Regions from separate parts of the Ciceribacter sp. L1K23 genome, predicted to be linked through region 1. Evidence: riboswitches for the same ligand, from Rfam matches in the RefSeq annotation. Region 1 holds a riboswitch; the other holds the start of a gene.

Region 1 (7,455 bases):
GTCGGACAGATAGAGCTGCTTCTGGCTGGAGAAGAAGGCAAGCAGCAGAGCGGCCGGGAAAAGGACCAGCGCGGCCTGGTGCGCGCGGCCGAACAGCGCGTCGAGCCCGAGGAAGACGAGGAACAGCACGCCGACGACCGCGAGACCCGGGCGATCCGGGGCCAGGAGATAGTTGCCGATGTCGACGATGCTGCCACGGGAGATCCATTCGGTGACGAAAACCAGAAGCAGCGCGAGCGCTCCGGATATCGCCATGCGGCTGGCGCAACGGATGACAAACCGCGCATTGCCGACCTCGAGCGAGCGGCCATTCGCCGGCATGGCGGCGGTCACAGCGGTGGTGTCGGAGGCAGTGTCGGCCAACTCGGTTCTCCAGCGATGGTTCGGATTGGCCAGTTTCGAAAAATCCGGCCTTCATGACGATTGCGTCATATCACTGTCACATTACTGTCATGAACGCCAGATGAACCGGCGGCGGGGAACTTTGTTCCGGCGAAAAAATTTTGCGGTGCGAAGAAGGGGCTTGCGAGGCGGCTTCGCGATTGCGATCGGTGGGCGCGCACGGTAGAGGAATGGACATGACCGACACGCCTTCACGCACCGACACACTCCGCATTTCCATCGCCCAGCTGAACCCGACCGTGGGTGACGTGACGGGCAACCTTGCCAAGGCCCGCGAGGCGCGTGCGGAGGCCGCCGCCCATGGGGCGGACCTGGTGATGCTGACGGAACTCTTCATCTCCGGCTATCCGCCGGAAGACCTCGTGCTCAAGCCGGCCTTCCTGAAGGCCTGCCTGACGGCGGTCGAGGAACTGGCCGCCGAGACGGCCGACGGCGGTCCGGGCGTGGTGATCGGCTTTCCGCGCCAGTGCGAGGCCGGGCGGCACAATTCGGTGGCGCTGCTCGACGGCGGCAAGATCGTCGCGATCCGCGACAAGGTCGATCTGCCGAACTACGGAGAGTTCGACGAGAAACGCGTCTTTGTCGCCGGCGACATGCCGGGACCGGTTAATTTCAGGGGGGTTCGGATCGGCATTCCGATCTGTGAGGATATCTGGGGCGATCTTGGCGTCTGCGAGACGCTGGCGGAATCGGGGGCTGAAATCCTGCTCTCGCCGAACGGCTCTCCGTACTATCGCGGCAAGGTCGACGTGCGACACCAGGTGGTGCTCAGGCAGGTGATCGAGACTGGATTGCCGATGGTCTATGCCAACCAGCTGGGCGGCCAGGACGAACTCGTCTTCGACGGCGCGAGCTTTGCCTTCAACGCCGACAAGACGCTCGCCTTCCAGATGAGCCAGTTCGAGCAGACGCAATACGTATCGACGTGGAAGCGCTCGGCCGACGGCTGGCGCTGCGACAGCGGCCCGGTGTCGAAAATCCCGACGGCCGAGGAGGCGGACTACCGCGCCTGCATGCTGGGCTTCCGCGATTACGTCAACAAGAACGGATTCAAGAGCGTGGTGCTCGGCCTTTCGGGCGGGATCGATTCCGCCATCTGCGCGGCGATCGCCGTCGATGCGCTGGGCGAGGAGAGGGTGCGCACCGTGATGCTGCCCTATCGCTACACGTCGCAGGAGAGCTTCACCGATGCCGAAGCCTGTGCAAAGGCGCTCGGCTGCCATTACGATACGGTCCCGATCGCCGAACCGGTGGAAGGCTTCCTGTCGGCTTTGTCGGAGATGTTCGAAGGCACCGAGAGCGGCATCACCGAGGAAAACCTGCAGAGCCGGACGCGCGGCACGATCCTGATGGCGATCTCCAACAAGTTCGGGTCGATGGTCGTGACCACCGGCAACAAGTCGGAAATGTCGGTCGGCTACGCCACGCTCTACGGCGACATGAACGGCGGGTTCAACCCGATCAAGGACCTCTACAAGATGCAGGTCTACGCGTTGTCGGCCTGGCGCAACAGCCACGTGCCGCCCGGTGCGCTCGGGCCTTCGGGCGAGGTGATCCCCGCGAATATCCTGTCCAAGGCGCCGTCGGCCGAGCTTCGCCCCAACCAGACCGACCAGGATTCTCTCCCGCCTTACCCGGTTCTCGACGACATTCTCGAATGCCTCGTCGAAAAGGAGATGTCGGTCGACGAGATCGTCGCCCGTGGCCATGACATCGCGACCGTCCATCGCGTCGAGCACCTGCTTTATTTGGCCGAATACAAGCGCCGCCAGTCGGCGCCGGGCGTGAAGATCACCAAGAAGAATTTCGGCCGCGATCGTCGCTATCCGATCACCAATCGCTTCCGGGATCGTTGAACCCTTCATCGGGAGGAGGCCCGGATGCGCAGTTCGGTCGAGATCTATGACATTGCGACACGCGAATGCGAGGTCGTCTGGCAGACGGAAGACTTGGTCGAGGCGCCCAACTGGTCGCGCGACGGGGATTTCCTCGTTATCAACGGCGATGGCCTGCTCTATGCCCTGCCGCTCGACGAGGACGATCCGGAGCCGGAACTGATCGACACGGGTTTCGCGGTGCGTCTCAACAACGACCACGGGCTTTCGCCCGATGGCGCCTCGATTGCCTTCTCCGACAAGACGCTGTTCGGCAAATCGTGCATCTATATCCTCGGCGACGGGGATGACCAGCCGCGGCAGGTGACGGCCAACATGCCGTCCTACTGGCACGGCTGGTCGCCGGACGGGCGAGAGCTCGCCTATTGCGGCATCCGCGACGACCAGTTCGATATCTATACGATCTCCGTCAACGGCGGCGCCGAGCGGCGACTGACATCGGGCGAGGGCCGCAATGACGGACCCGACTATTCGCCCGACGGACAGTGGATCTATTTCAATTCCAGCCGCACCGGTCTGATGCAGATCTGGCGCATGCATCCCGATGGCACCGGGCTCGAGCAACTGACGTCGGACGGTTACGGCGACTGGTTTCCGCATCCGTCGCCCGATGGCAGCAAGGTGCTGTTTCTCTCCTATGACGCCGACGTCTTCGACCATTCACGCGACAAGACCGTCCGGCTTCGGCTGATGGATGCCGATGGCGGCGATGTCGAGACGCTGTTCGAGTTCTTCGGCGGGCAGGGCAGCATCAATGTGCCCAACTGGTCGCCGGACGGCAGCGCGTTCGCCTTCGTCCGCTATTTCCCGGAATAGCATCCGGGTGTCGCAGGCAGGGCTTTGCCTTGCCCTCCGGGCGCGCTAGAACATCATCGTCAGGTGCCCTCGGCGACGGGGGAGAATCGGGAAGCCGGTGGAAATCCGGTGCGTGCCCAACGCTGTGAGGCGGATGACTTTTCCAGGGAGCGGTTGCTCCGGCCACTGGCGGTTTCGCCGGGAAGGCGGGAAAGGCAGACGAAGCCGAGCCAGAAGACCGGCCTGACGAGATAGGCTTTGCCTGCGTGGACGGCAGGCGGTCGCATGCACCGTTGGGGATTTGACGATGCACGACGAACCGAACGACCATCTCGTGCGGGCCGCTGCCTTTTCGCCGGAAGAGCGGGAAGCGGTCTACCGCGCCATTCATACGCGCCGCGACGTGCGCGACCAGTTCCTGCCCGACCCTCTGCCCGACACCCTCGTGCGTCGCCTGCTGGAAGCCGCCCACGCCGCGCCCTCCGTCGGCTTCATGCAGCCGTGGAACTTCATCGTGGTGCGCGACGAGGCAAAGCGGCAGGCTGTCTGGCAAGCCTTCAGCCGTGCCAACGACGAGGCGGCGGCCATGTTTCCGCAGGAGCGTCGTGACGCATACATGCGGCTGAAGCTGGAGGGCATCCGCAAGGCGCCCGTCGGCATCTGCGTCACCTGCGACCCGACGCGGAGCGGTCCGGTGGTTCTTGGCCGGACCCACAATCCGCGCATGGACAGCTATTCCTCCGTCTGCGCGGTGCAGAACCTCTGGCTCGCGGCGAGGGCTGAGGGGATCGGCATGGGCTGGGTCAGCATCTTCCACCAGGAGGATCTGCGTGTGCTCCTCAACATTCCCGAGCATGTGGAAATCATCGGCTGGTTCTGTCTCGGCTATGTCGAGAGGCTCTATGATCAGCCGGAGCTTGCGATCAAGGGCTGGCGGCAGCGGATGCCGCTCGATGAACTCGTCTTCGAGGAGGCATGGCCTTCGTCCTAAAGGTGTCTGAATTCGATCGGTCGCTTAAAAGCTGCATCATATGTTTAATGTTATTTTAAAGGACGATTACTAATTTCAGCATCACGTAACGGCAACGAGCTGCCTATGCGGGATCATTGATCCCCCTAGGGGCGGTTGCTGCGCACGAGAGTGTTTGAGCGGAGAAATCATGTCTTTTGGAAATGTTAGACTTGGCCGGGCGGTGCCCGTTGCCGTGGCGGGCCTCGTTGCCCTGAGCGCCGGATCGCTTGTCATCTCGGATATTGTTGGTCAGCGGCAGCTCGCTGATGTGATTGACCTGCATGAGCGCACACAGAACGAAGCGCTGCTCATCCGCGAGCTGGTGACGCTCCAGAAGAATGTCGAGCTCTCCGTTGTCAGCACGCAGGAATCGCTGACCGATATTTCGGCTACACAGGGCAGAGACGGTCTCGATGACGGTTTCGCGCTCGCCGAGGAAGAGGCGCGGCATCTGAACGAATATGCGGGTGGCATTACGCAGCTTGCGTCGAAACTCAATTCACCCGAACTGGCCTCCGCCATTGGTCAGCTCGTCGCGCGGTACGATGAGTTCCACGCCGGCGGCATCGAGATGGCCAAGGCCTATATCGCGGGTGGGCCGGAGAAGGGCAATGTCCTCATGGGCAATTTCGACGCCGTGTCCGACGCGCTGCAGGCCGAAGTGGAATCGATGACGTCGATCGTCTCCGGCATCGTCGCGAAAAGCGACGCCGAGGCCGGGGCGGCGCTGGTCAGCGTGCAGGCGAACGGCGCCCGGATGCTGCTGGTTATGGAGCTGCTTGGCGCTTTCACCGTGCTGTGCGGCATCGCGCTGGCGTTTTTCGTGTCGCGGCGCCTGATGCGGCCGTTGACGCGGGCGACCGGCGCCATGAACGGCCTTGCGGAAGGAAAGCTGTCGGTCTCGCTCGACGGCGCCGATCGCGGCGACGAGATCGGAGATCTGGCCCGCGCCTTCGTCAAGTTCCGAGAGAACCTTCTCGCCAAGCAGCAGGCGGACGAGGAAGACAAGCGCCGCAGGCTGGAAATGGACGACATGCGCTCGTCGGAAGAGGCGCGGCGGACCGCCGAATTCAATCGGTCTAAGTCGACGGTCGACGTTCTGGCCGACGCGCTCGACCGTCTTGCCGGGGGTGACCTGACGGCCCGTATCCACACCACCTTCGACGGCGAATACGACCGGCTTCGCCTCAACTTCAACCAGTCGGCGGAGAAGCTTCAGCGGGCGATGACCGATATCTCGAACATCTCCGACGAAATCCGTGGCGACTCGGCCGAGATGCGTTCCGCCTCAGACGGCCTGGCGCGGCGGACCGAGCAGCAGGCGGCAGCGCTCGAAGAGACCGCGGCGGCTCTCGGGCAAATCACCGACACGGTGAAGAACGCCTCCCGTATCGCCGACGAGGCGGGCCAGAAGGTCGCCGAGGCGAGCAAGCGGGCAGACCAGTCGGACGGTATCGTGCGCAACGCGATCAAGGCCATGGGTGACATCGAGCGGAGTTCCTCGCAAATCGGCCAGATCATCGGCGTGATCGACGAGATCGCCTTCCAGACCAACCTGCTCGCGCTCAACGCCGGCGTCGAGGCCGCGCGTGCTGGCGATGCCGGCAAGGGCTTCGCCGTGGTTGCCCAGGAAGTCCGCGAACTGGCGCAGCGGTCCGCGACCGCGGCCAAGGAGATCGCCGCGCTGATCAGTCAGTCGAACGGTGCCGTCAGCAACGGCGTGTCGCTGGTCAACCAGTCCGGCGAAATCCTGTCGCTGATCCAACAGCAGGTGCTCCAGATCAACGATGACATCCGCCACATCGTGACGGGTGCTCGCGAGCAGGCCATGGGCCTCAGCGAGATCAATTCCGCGATTTCGCAGATGGATCAGGTCACGCAGCAGAATGCCGCCATGGTCGAGGAAATGACCGCGTCCGCACACAAACTCGCGGGCGAAGCCGAGGACATGAGCGGCCAGATCGGCCAGTTCCGGCTTTCACAGGAGCGGCAGCCCCGCTTGTCACGCGCCGCGTGACACACCGATACCGCAGGAGCCGCCGATCGGGCGGCTCTTTGCATTTGGGCGGCCAAGCGTCACTGCTGCAGCGGTTGCGGGCCGTCGAGCGCCGGGTTCTTGAGGTCGATGCTGCTTGTTTCCGTCGGCAGGAAGGTCGGTCCGACCTGACGTACCTTGTCCCTGGCCGGATCGTATGGCCGTTCGCGCGCCTCGATCGGTTCATCCGGCTTGGCGGGGCGGGTTCTTATCTGCTTGATCGACGAATAGAGCTGCTCTTCCCGGCCAAGCGATGGCTGCGACTGCCTGGCGCGGTCGTAGTAGGCCGACAGGTTGCAGCTGCAGGAGGGGTCCTTGGTGGAAGCGCGGCCCAGATAGGCGAAGGCGCCGGGCATTTCGCGGTAGGGACGGCCGGTCGTGGCCGACACCATCTCCGCCGATTCCTGTTTCATGATCGAGTGGTAGTAGAGCTCGGTCTCTGTGCCGGGGCACATCTGCTGGCACATCGCCGCATCCCGCCGGAAGCTCAGCGGTGTGGCATTCGACGAGATCGGGAAAAAGGCGCCGTCGCAGGTCCGCACACAGAGCGTCCGGAGCGTGCCTACCCGGTCCGACGGGCTCAGCGTCCAGCCGCCATCGGTGTCCAGTCCCTCGTCCGGGATGCGCAATTCGCCGATCATGGCATCATCCTCGACCACCGCCGAGGCCAGGTCGGCGGCCGGACCGTCTCCGCAGCCATTGGTGCGCATGGCCGCGAGAACGCGGTTGCGCGCCGCCTGCTGGCCGACGCTGCGCTCCAGGCCTTCGCGCTTCGAGGTCAGGATGCGCTTGTTGTTTTCCATCCGGTCGAGCGCGTCATTCAGAACGTCGCAGCCTGACGGCTCGCTGACCACGGTGATGCTCCCGCTCGTGCAGCCGAGGCGTTTCCGGTCCTGTATCGTCTTGCGGATCTCCAGGTTCTGTCTGGCTATTGCGCTGGAATAACTGCGGATTTCGGCCGTCGTCGCCTCGCTCTCCGGCGTGTTGGCGAGCTTCATGCGCAGCCTGTCGCAGACGAGCGAGGCCTCGGCTCCGCCTGCCTGCGTGGCAAGGAGCAAAGCCAGGGAAAGCAACTGCAGCAATGGGCGGCGTTGTTTCACGCGTTCATCCTGTGGGGCCGGGGCGGGACGGCTTCCGCCTGTTCCGCCCTCACCATAACCAAGCGGTGCCACAAGGCCAACCGCTTATGGCGGTTTTGCTTAATGGCGGCGGGGCGAGGCCGGAGGCGCGACATCCTTCGGGGTGTCGCGCCGAATATCCGGAGCGTTGGATCAGACGGGCTGTTCAGCCTCTACGACCGCGAGCGCTGCCATGTT
Region 2 (7,455 bases), 120 kb from region 1:
AAGGGATCGCCTTCCGGTCCACCCCATCGAGCCGTGATCTCTTCTTGAATCCGCTTGGGAAGAGATTCGAAAAACGCTATGTAATCATTCAAGGAAATGACATCGCGGATTTCCCGCCCATCACGCGCGGCATTGGTCGGCCCGGCCATCATATGCGCCATCAGCGCATCGCCATCCGAGGGTATGTCGCCGACCGAATAGCCCGCCGCCTCCATCGCTCTCAGCACCTCGACGGTGCCGGCGGGCGTGTCGAGGCCGACGCCATTGCCAAGCCGGCCGTCGCGGTTCGGGTAGTTCGCCATGATCAGTGCCACGAGACGGTCCGCCGCCGGCGTCCGTCGCAGCCTAGCCCAGCGCGCCGCAAGCTCGGCGACGAAGGCCATGCGACCGGAATCGGGTTCATGGCTGACGATATTGGTCTCAACCGTCTCATCGAACCGCGCCGCCGCCTTGAACGATATCGCACGGGTCATCACCCGCCCGTCCACCTCCGGCAGCGCCACATGCATCGCAAGGTCACGTGCCGAAAGGCCCTGAGACGAGTTTTCCCAAGCGTCCAGAGCAGAACTCGAGAAAATCGCCTGCAGCACAACCGCGCCGCTCTCGTCGAGCACGGTGGACGGATTTTCACTGCCGGGTGCCGAGACCGCAAAGCCGGTGGCGTTGATCACCACATCGGGCGTCGCCTCGGCGAACACCGCCCGCAGTGTCTCAACCGAGACAGCGTCCTTGAGCGAGCCGACGAACACCGGCAATGCCCGCATGCCCTGCGCTCGCAGCGCCTCCACCATCGCCGCGACAGGCTTGGTTTCGCCGCTCTGCACGAGCGCGCGGTAAAAACAGATGGCGGCTATCGGCGCCGCTGACCCCGCAGCCTTCCGCCACTCCTCAACTCCGACGACACCCCGGCCCGGCCACCAGATGCCGGCCTTCATCAGCGGGATCGCCGGGGCAGGCCGTTCGCCTTGGTCGATCAGGAACGCGGCGTAATCCAGAAAGGCATTCGCGTTCTCTGCTCCGCCCTCGACAAGATAGGACCAGAGAACGGCAAGGTTGTCCGGCCCGACAGTCGAAAACGGCGCCAGTCCCTCATCCGGTTTGTCGTCGCCCGGCAGCACGGCGATCTTCGCGCCGCTCCGCCGAACGACCGCATGCAGCGCCTCGAGCGCATAGTGAAAATAGCTCGCCCCGCCGAGCGCCCTGACCACGATCAACTTTGCGTGCCGCGCCGTGCGCTCGACATAGGTGTCGACCGACATCGGGTGCTTGAGGCTCATCAAGCTAGCCAGTCGCACGGATGGCCCGCCCTCACGGCCAGCAGCAGCAGCGGCTGCGATCGCTGCGAGCTCCGTGTCGGCCGCAGACAGGACGAGGATGTCGCCGGGCGTCTGCCCGAGGTCGATCGCCTCCTCCCCGTCGCTGATCGAGCCTTTCTGGGCGAGCAGAAGATGCATTGATCAGCCGGCCGCCGCCTGCACCGCCTCGACCACGGCGCCGTAGTCCCACTCGTGCAGGCCGATCACCACCAGGCGCGTCTCGCGCTTGTCGCCGCTCGTCCAGGGACGGTCGAAATAGGTGTCGACGCGGCTGCCGACCGCCTGCAGGACAAGACGCATCGGCTTGCCGGGCACGTCAATGAAACCCTTGAGGCGCAGCACGTCATGGGTGGCGATCACGTCCTTCAGCTTCTCGACGAAGGCCGCCGGATCGGCGATCGGAGGCAGCTTCAGCACAAAGCTTTCGAACTCGTCGTGATCGTGATGGTGCAGGTGATCGTGATCGTCGCCGGCGGCGTGGGCCGCCTCGTGCTCCAGTTCGTGATGCGACTTGCGGTTTTCGATGTCGTCCTCCGTGCTCGCCCCGATCCCGAGCAGGACGAGCGACGGCACCTCGCCGTTCCTCGCCTCGATTAGCGCCGGCTTGCGCGCGGTACGGCCGGTCACCTCGGCGCGCACGGCCGCGACACCAGCGGCATCGAGCAGATCGGTCTTGTTGAGCACGATCAGGTCGGCGCAGGTCAGCTGATCCTCGAACAGTTCCTCGATCGGGCTTTCGTGATCAAGGCTCTCGTCTCCGGCCCGCTGGGCGGCGACCGCATCATGGTCGTCGGCGAACCGGCCCGCCGCGACCGCGACGCTATCGACCACCGTCACAACACCGTCAACCGTCACGCGGGTGCGGATGTCGGGCCAGTTGAAGGCTGCGACCAACGGCTGCGGCAGAGCAAGACCGGAGGTTTCGATGACGATATGATCAGGCTTGATATCGCGGTCGAGCAGCTTCTGCATGGTCGGCACGAAGTCATCGGCCACCGTGCAGCAGATGCAGCCATTGGTGAGCTCGATGATGTCATCCTCCGTGCAGTTCTCCGCCCCGCAGCCCTTCAGAACCTCGCCGTCGACGCCGAGATCGCCGAACTCGTTGATGATCAGCGCGATCTTCTTGCCGCCGGCATTGGTCAGCATGTTGCGGATGATGGTGGTCTTGCCGGCACCGAGAAAGCCGGTGATCACGGTAGCGGGAATTTTCTGCTGCAACATGGTTCAACCCTTCATCTTGAGCGGCAATCCGGCCGCCACGAAATAGACTTGCGCCACCACCTCGGCGACGCGCTGGTGAAGACGGCCGGCATGGTCGCGAAACTCCCGCGCCATCCTGTTGTCGGGCACGATGCCCAGTCCGACTTCGTTGGAAACGACGATCACCCGCGCCGAGAGCGACGGAAGAACTTTCACGAGGCTGGTGGCCGAAGCGTCGATGGAGCGCTCCTCCATCATCAGATTCGTGATCCACAGCGTCAGGCAATCGACGAGGACCACACGGTCCGGCGAGTCGAGAGCCCACAGACGATCGGCAAGATCGAACGGCTCCTCGTGTGTCGTCCAGCCATCCCCGGCGCGATCCGCCTTGTGTTTGTCGATACGCGCCTGCATCTCGTCGTCAAAGGCGCGGCCTGTCGCCAGATAGTGCAGATCGAGACCGCTTTGACGAGCCAGGCGCTCCGAAAAGGCCGACTTGCCTGAGCGGGCGCCACCGAGCACGAGAATGGTCCTATTCATCTTGCCTCCATCGCATCCGTCGCATAAATGCCGCCGCCCCGCGCCGCAAAGGCTGGAAAAGTCGCGGTCGGCCTTCCGGCAGATCCGTCAGAAGGGTGCAGGGAATAGGTCGATGTCACAACAGGGCTCGTAATCTCAGCAGACGCAGAAGAAAGTCCATCAACGGTCTGCTGGGTCGTTATCGGATCGTCCTGAAAAGACGGAACCACCGCAAACGCCGTCGCGGCAACAATCAGGATGCCGAGGGCGATCGAAAGGAAAGAGAAATTCTTACGCACGACGTGTCGCCTCGGCACGTTTCATAGCGCGGCCCAGGGACTCATCGCGTGTTGACCGGACGTACGGATACACCACGCCTGTCGTCTGTGTCGCCATGACAACCTCCGTGCTGGCAACGGGGAAATCCTTCCCCAAGGCTGGGCAAAATGCCCGGCACGGATGGCAGGTCTCCTGGCTCATGGCATAAGGCCCAATCAAGGGCACGCGGGTCCGTCTCGCCTTCCCGGCGCATCGGCAATATCGCGAAAAGGTGGACGATTCGTAGATCCTAGAGGCGTCCGACCCCGGCTGATCGCGCATGCCGCGCCAGTGACTTTTCCGGACTGTCCAGTAGCGCCGCCCAAGGCACCATGCCCTGATCCCGACGTGTCCGAGGCAGATCCGGATGACGGACCCTCGCCACTCTACAGTCGCGGGGTCGGCTGCGATGGGGACGCCCGGAATGGGTCCGTCCTGTCGCATTCCCTTTTGCTCTCCGCCCACCCTTTGCGGGACGACGGAAACCATCCGTTCATGCCGACTTGATTAGGCCGACGACATCGGCAAGTCAATCGCGCCGGCGACCTTCGCCGTTCACGGATTGCAGGTCGGATCGGTTGCCACGTCGCAAGTGGAACCGCCGCCAATGGTGATCTTGCCGCTAGCACCTTCCTCAACATTGGTGCCCGATGGAACCACGGGCGCAGCAGCCGGCGCAACGGTCGGCGCGGGCACCACCGCAGGCGCGGTAACCGAGGCTGGCGCGGCCACAGCCGGAGCATCCGCTTTCAGCTTGGTCGACGTGGTCCGCGGCTTCGGGCGGGGCGGAGGCAGGCGAGGCGTTTGCAAGGAGAAGGCGAAGCGAATTCGCGCTGCTGCCTCTTCCGCAAGGTTCTCGTCGGCGATACGGGGATTGTCGGTAGAACTGTGAACAATGAAGGTTCCCGCTGCCACGGGATTGCCGGTGTCGATGTCGGCGGCTGTCACCTTGAAGCGCACGCTCGCACGCCTGTCACCGTAGGCCTGTACCGGACGATAATCGTCGAACTTCACCGTCAGCACGACCCTTTGCAGCGGAACATTGCGGCGGGTGGCATTGACTGCCGCAGCGACACGGCGGTCAACGCCAGCAAGCACGACGAGAGGCACGTCGGCGGCACCGATCACCGCAACGTCCCTGACATCATACATCAATGGCCGGCGGATCGGCTCGCGCCCCGTGAGAATGCAGGAGGGCAGTACGGCGACCACCGCGATAATCGCAAGGAGACGGAGAAGGAATCGCTGCATGGGGAATCCCGAAAAGACGTTTCGTCTTTTTCGACATTCCTGATTTATGGTTAGCGGGTGGTTAACTCAGCCGCGACGGGCCGAAAATACACCATAAGCCGCGGCCATTTCCTCGAACCGCTTGGCCCGGCGATGGGCCGCTTCCGCGTCGATACCCCAATGCTCGTCCGTCCAGTCTTCGTCGAGGTGGGCCAGAGACCATGCCTCTTCCAACGAAATCCGCCCTTCGGACAGCGCGAGGCCGATGAGCGCCGAGCCCGTGAGGGTTGTCATGACGTGCAAAGCCGAGAGCGCGAAAGGATCGCGATGCCTGGCAAGCGCCTTTTCGAATGCGGCGATCGCCGCTTCTGGCTGCTCCTGGTGCATCACACCGACAGCCAGGATGAAGCGCGCCCCAAAGGTCTCCGCGGCCCAGTCCAGCAGGGGATTCCACGAGAGGTTCTGGCGCTCCACCAGCTCCTGCGGCGTGTCGGCGCGATAAAAGATCATGTCCGTGCCCGCAAAGCGGAGAATTTCCGCCGCCACCATGTCGACCTGTTCGGCCACGGCATCGATTGCGGTGTTGGCAAGCCTGGTCACGGGCATGGTCGCCGGATCGATCACATCCTTCTGCGCCCGCCATTCAACCGCCACAAGTTCGGCGAGCGGTGTGGTCGGAAGGAGAAGCGTATTCCTGGCAGGCGTCTTTACGGGTCGCCCGTCGAGCTTGACGGCGAAGCTGTCGCCATCTGCCTCCACGCTTACGTTTTCGTAGAATTTCTTCGGCAGAGGCCGCTTCATCTGGATCTGCGCTCGGCGGACCGGATCTTCGTGGCTGGGCTCAGGCACGAATGTGCCGAAGATATCAGAAAGTTCATCGCGCATCGGGTTACCCCTTGTGAATATAGGCCAGAAGATCGGCGGGGCGCTCCACCACCGCGTCGGCGCCGGCCTGCCAAAGCTCCTCGACGGAACAGTAGCCCCAGGAGACGCCGATCGCTGCAGCACCCGCCGCCTTCGCCATCTGCATGTCGTAGATCGCGTCGCCGATGACGACCGTCTCCGCCGGCGAGATGCCGCTCTGGTCGCAGCATTCCGTCACCATGGCCGGATGTGGCTTCGACGGACAATCGTCGGCGGTGCGGCTGACGAAGAAATGGTCCCGCCAGCCGTTCGAATCAAGGATCAGGTCCAGCCCGCGCCGCGACTTTCCTGTCACCGCCCCGATCAGCACGTCGTCCCGCGCGGCAAGCGTAGCAATAACCTCGGCGATGCCGTCGAAACGCCGCTCTGTGGCTGCCCCGCTGCCTCGGACATCCGAGAAAATCGACTTGTAGTACGCGGTCATCTCGATCGCTTCGTCGTCGACATGCGACTTCCCTTGCAACCGCGCGATCGCGATATCGAGCGTGAGCCCGATGATCGCCTTGGTCGCCGCAAGGGTCGGAGGTGGGGAGCCAAACCGCTCGAAAGTCTTCTCCATCACTGCATGGATCAACCCCGCGCTGTCGACCAGCGTCCCGTCGCAGTCGAAGAGCACGAGCTTCATTCGATATCTGCCTCTGGCCCATCGACATCGAAGCCGAGCAGGTTCCAGCTCTGCACCATATGCAGAGGTAGCGGCGCCGTGACGCGCAGCCGCCCGCCGTCCGGATGCGGAATGTCGATATGGCGCGCGTGCAAATGGAGCCGCTTCTGGATACCGCCCGGGAATTCCCAGTTGTGGTCGTCGATGAAGTATTTCGGATCGCCGATGATCGGATGCCCGATGTGCAAAGCGTGCACGCGCAATTGGTGGGTACGGCCGGTATACGGTTCCATTTCCAGCCAGGCGAGGTTCTGCGCAGCCGTGTCCACGACGCGATAGTAGGAGACTGCGTGGTCCGCCCCCTCCTCGCCATGCTTGGCGATCCGCATGCGGTCGCCGTCGATCGTCGGCTCCTTGACCAGCCAGGTGGAAATCTTGTCCTCCCGCTTGCGCGGCACGCCCTTGACCAGCGACCAGTAGGTCTTCTTCGTATCGCGCTCGCGGAAAGCCGCCGTCAGTTTCTGGGCCGCACCGCGCGTCCGCGCGACGACCAGAACGCCGGAGGTGTCGCGGTCGATACGGTGCACAAGGCGCGGTTTCTCGCCCTTTCGGCTGGTCCAGGCCTCGAGCATCTTGTCGATGTGCCGCGTGACGCCGGAACCGCCCTGCACCGCGATCCCCGCCGGCTTGTTCAAGACGAATACCTTCTCGTCCTCGTGCAAGAGCATGCGAGACAGCAATTCCGCATCGCCGGCATGCTTCAGATCCTTGCCGGCGATCGGCCCGGTCTTCGGGCTTTTCGGATCGATATCCATCGGCGGAATTCGAATGAGTTGGCCCGGCTGCACGCGGCTGTCGCTTTTCACCCGGCCGCCATCGACACGGATCTGCCCGGAGCGCAACAGCTTCTGCAGCGCTCCGAAGCCCAGTCCCGGATAGTGCACCTTGAACCACCGGTCGAGGCGCATGCCCGCCTCGTCCGCGTCCACCTTGATATGCTCTATGCCGGCCATGGGTTCTCTTCCGTGCGCGCGGCCGAAACGCCGCGTCTTGCTTGTCAGACGCCGGCTTTACTGCATTTCACCGCCTTCGGACAACCTCTATCGAGGATACCGTCAAAACAGCATGCGGCCGATCTGCAGACCGCCAATCACCGCGCAGACGGAAAGGAGGACACTTGCCACGAGGTAGGTCACTGCCGCAACTGTTGCGCCGCGCTCGAACAAGGAGATGAAATCCAGGGAAAAAGCCGAAAACGTGGTGAAGCCGCCGAGGAAACCGGTGATCATCAGCAGTCGTAATTCCGCCGAGGCGTTGAACCGCCGTGCCACCAGTTCGGCG

The links. Region 1 has a riboswitch for cobalamin ahead of bluB (5,6-dimethylbenzimidazole synthase). Riboswitches for the same ligand answer to the same signal wherever they lie in the genome.
Region 2: another riboswitch for cobalamin. It lies ahead of J5J10_RS06770 (hypothetical protein); the one in region 1 lies ahead of bluB (5,6-dimethylbenzimidazole synthase).

The regions. Positions count from the first base shown of each region.
Region 1 covers NZ_JAGRRC010000001.1:1,330,715-1,338,169, forward strand. The annotation lists gene J5J10_RS06135 (LTA synthase family protein) at 1-363, opposite strand, end outside; gene J5J10_RS06140 (NAD+ synthase) at 579-2,258, shown strand; gene J5J10_RS06145 (PD40 domain-containing protein) at 2,283-3,113, shown strand; cobalamin riboswitch at 3,158-3,354, shown strand; gene bluB (5,6-dimethylbenzimidazole synthase) at 3,400-4,083, shown strand; gene J5J10_RS06155 (HAMP domain-containing methyl-accepting chemotaxis protein) at 4,253-6,121, shown strand; gene J5J10_RS22690 (DUF2865 domain-containing protein) at 6,181-7,239, opposite strand; gene J5J10_RS06165 (NADP-dependent malic enzyme) at 7,411-7,455, opposite strand, start outside.
Region 2 covers NZ_JAGRRC010000001.1:1,454,871-1,462,325, reverse strand. The annotation lists gene cobN (cobaltochelatase subunit CobN) at 1-1,454, opposite strand, end outside; gene cobW (cobalamin biosynthesis protein CobW) at 1,458-2,540, opposite strand; gene cobU (bifunctional adenosylcobinamide kinase/adenosylcobinamide-phosphate guanylyltransferase) at 2,544-3,059, opposite strand; gene J5J10_RS06770 (hypothetical protein) at 3,056-3,337, opposite strand; cobalamin riboswitch at 3,482-3,861, opposite strand; gene J5J10_RS06765 (hypothetical protein) at 3,912-4,607, opposite strand; gene J5J10_RS06760 (ATP12 family protein) at 4,674-5,471, opposite strand; gene J5J10_RS06755 (HAD-IA family hydrolase) at 5,476-6,135, opposite strand; gene J5J10_RS06750 (RluA family pseudouridine synthase) at 6,132-7,127, opposite strand; gene crcB (fluoride efflux transporter CrcB) at 7,230-7,455, opposite strand, start outside.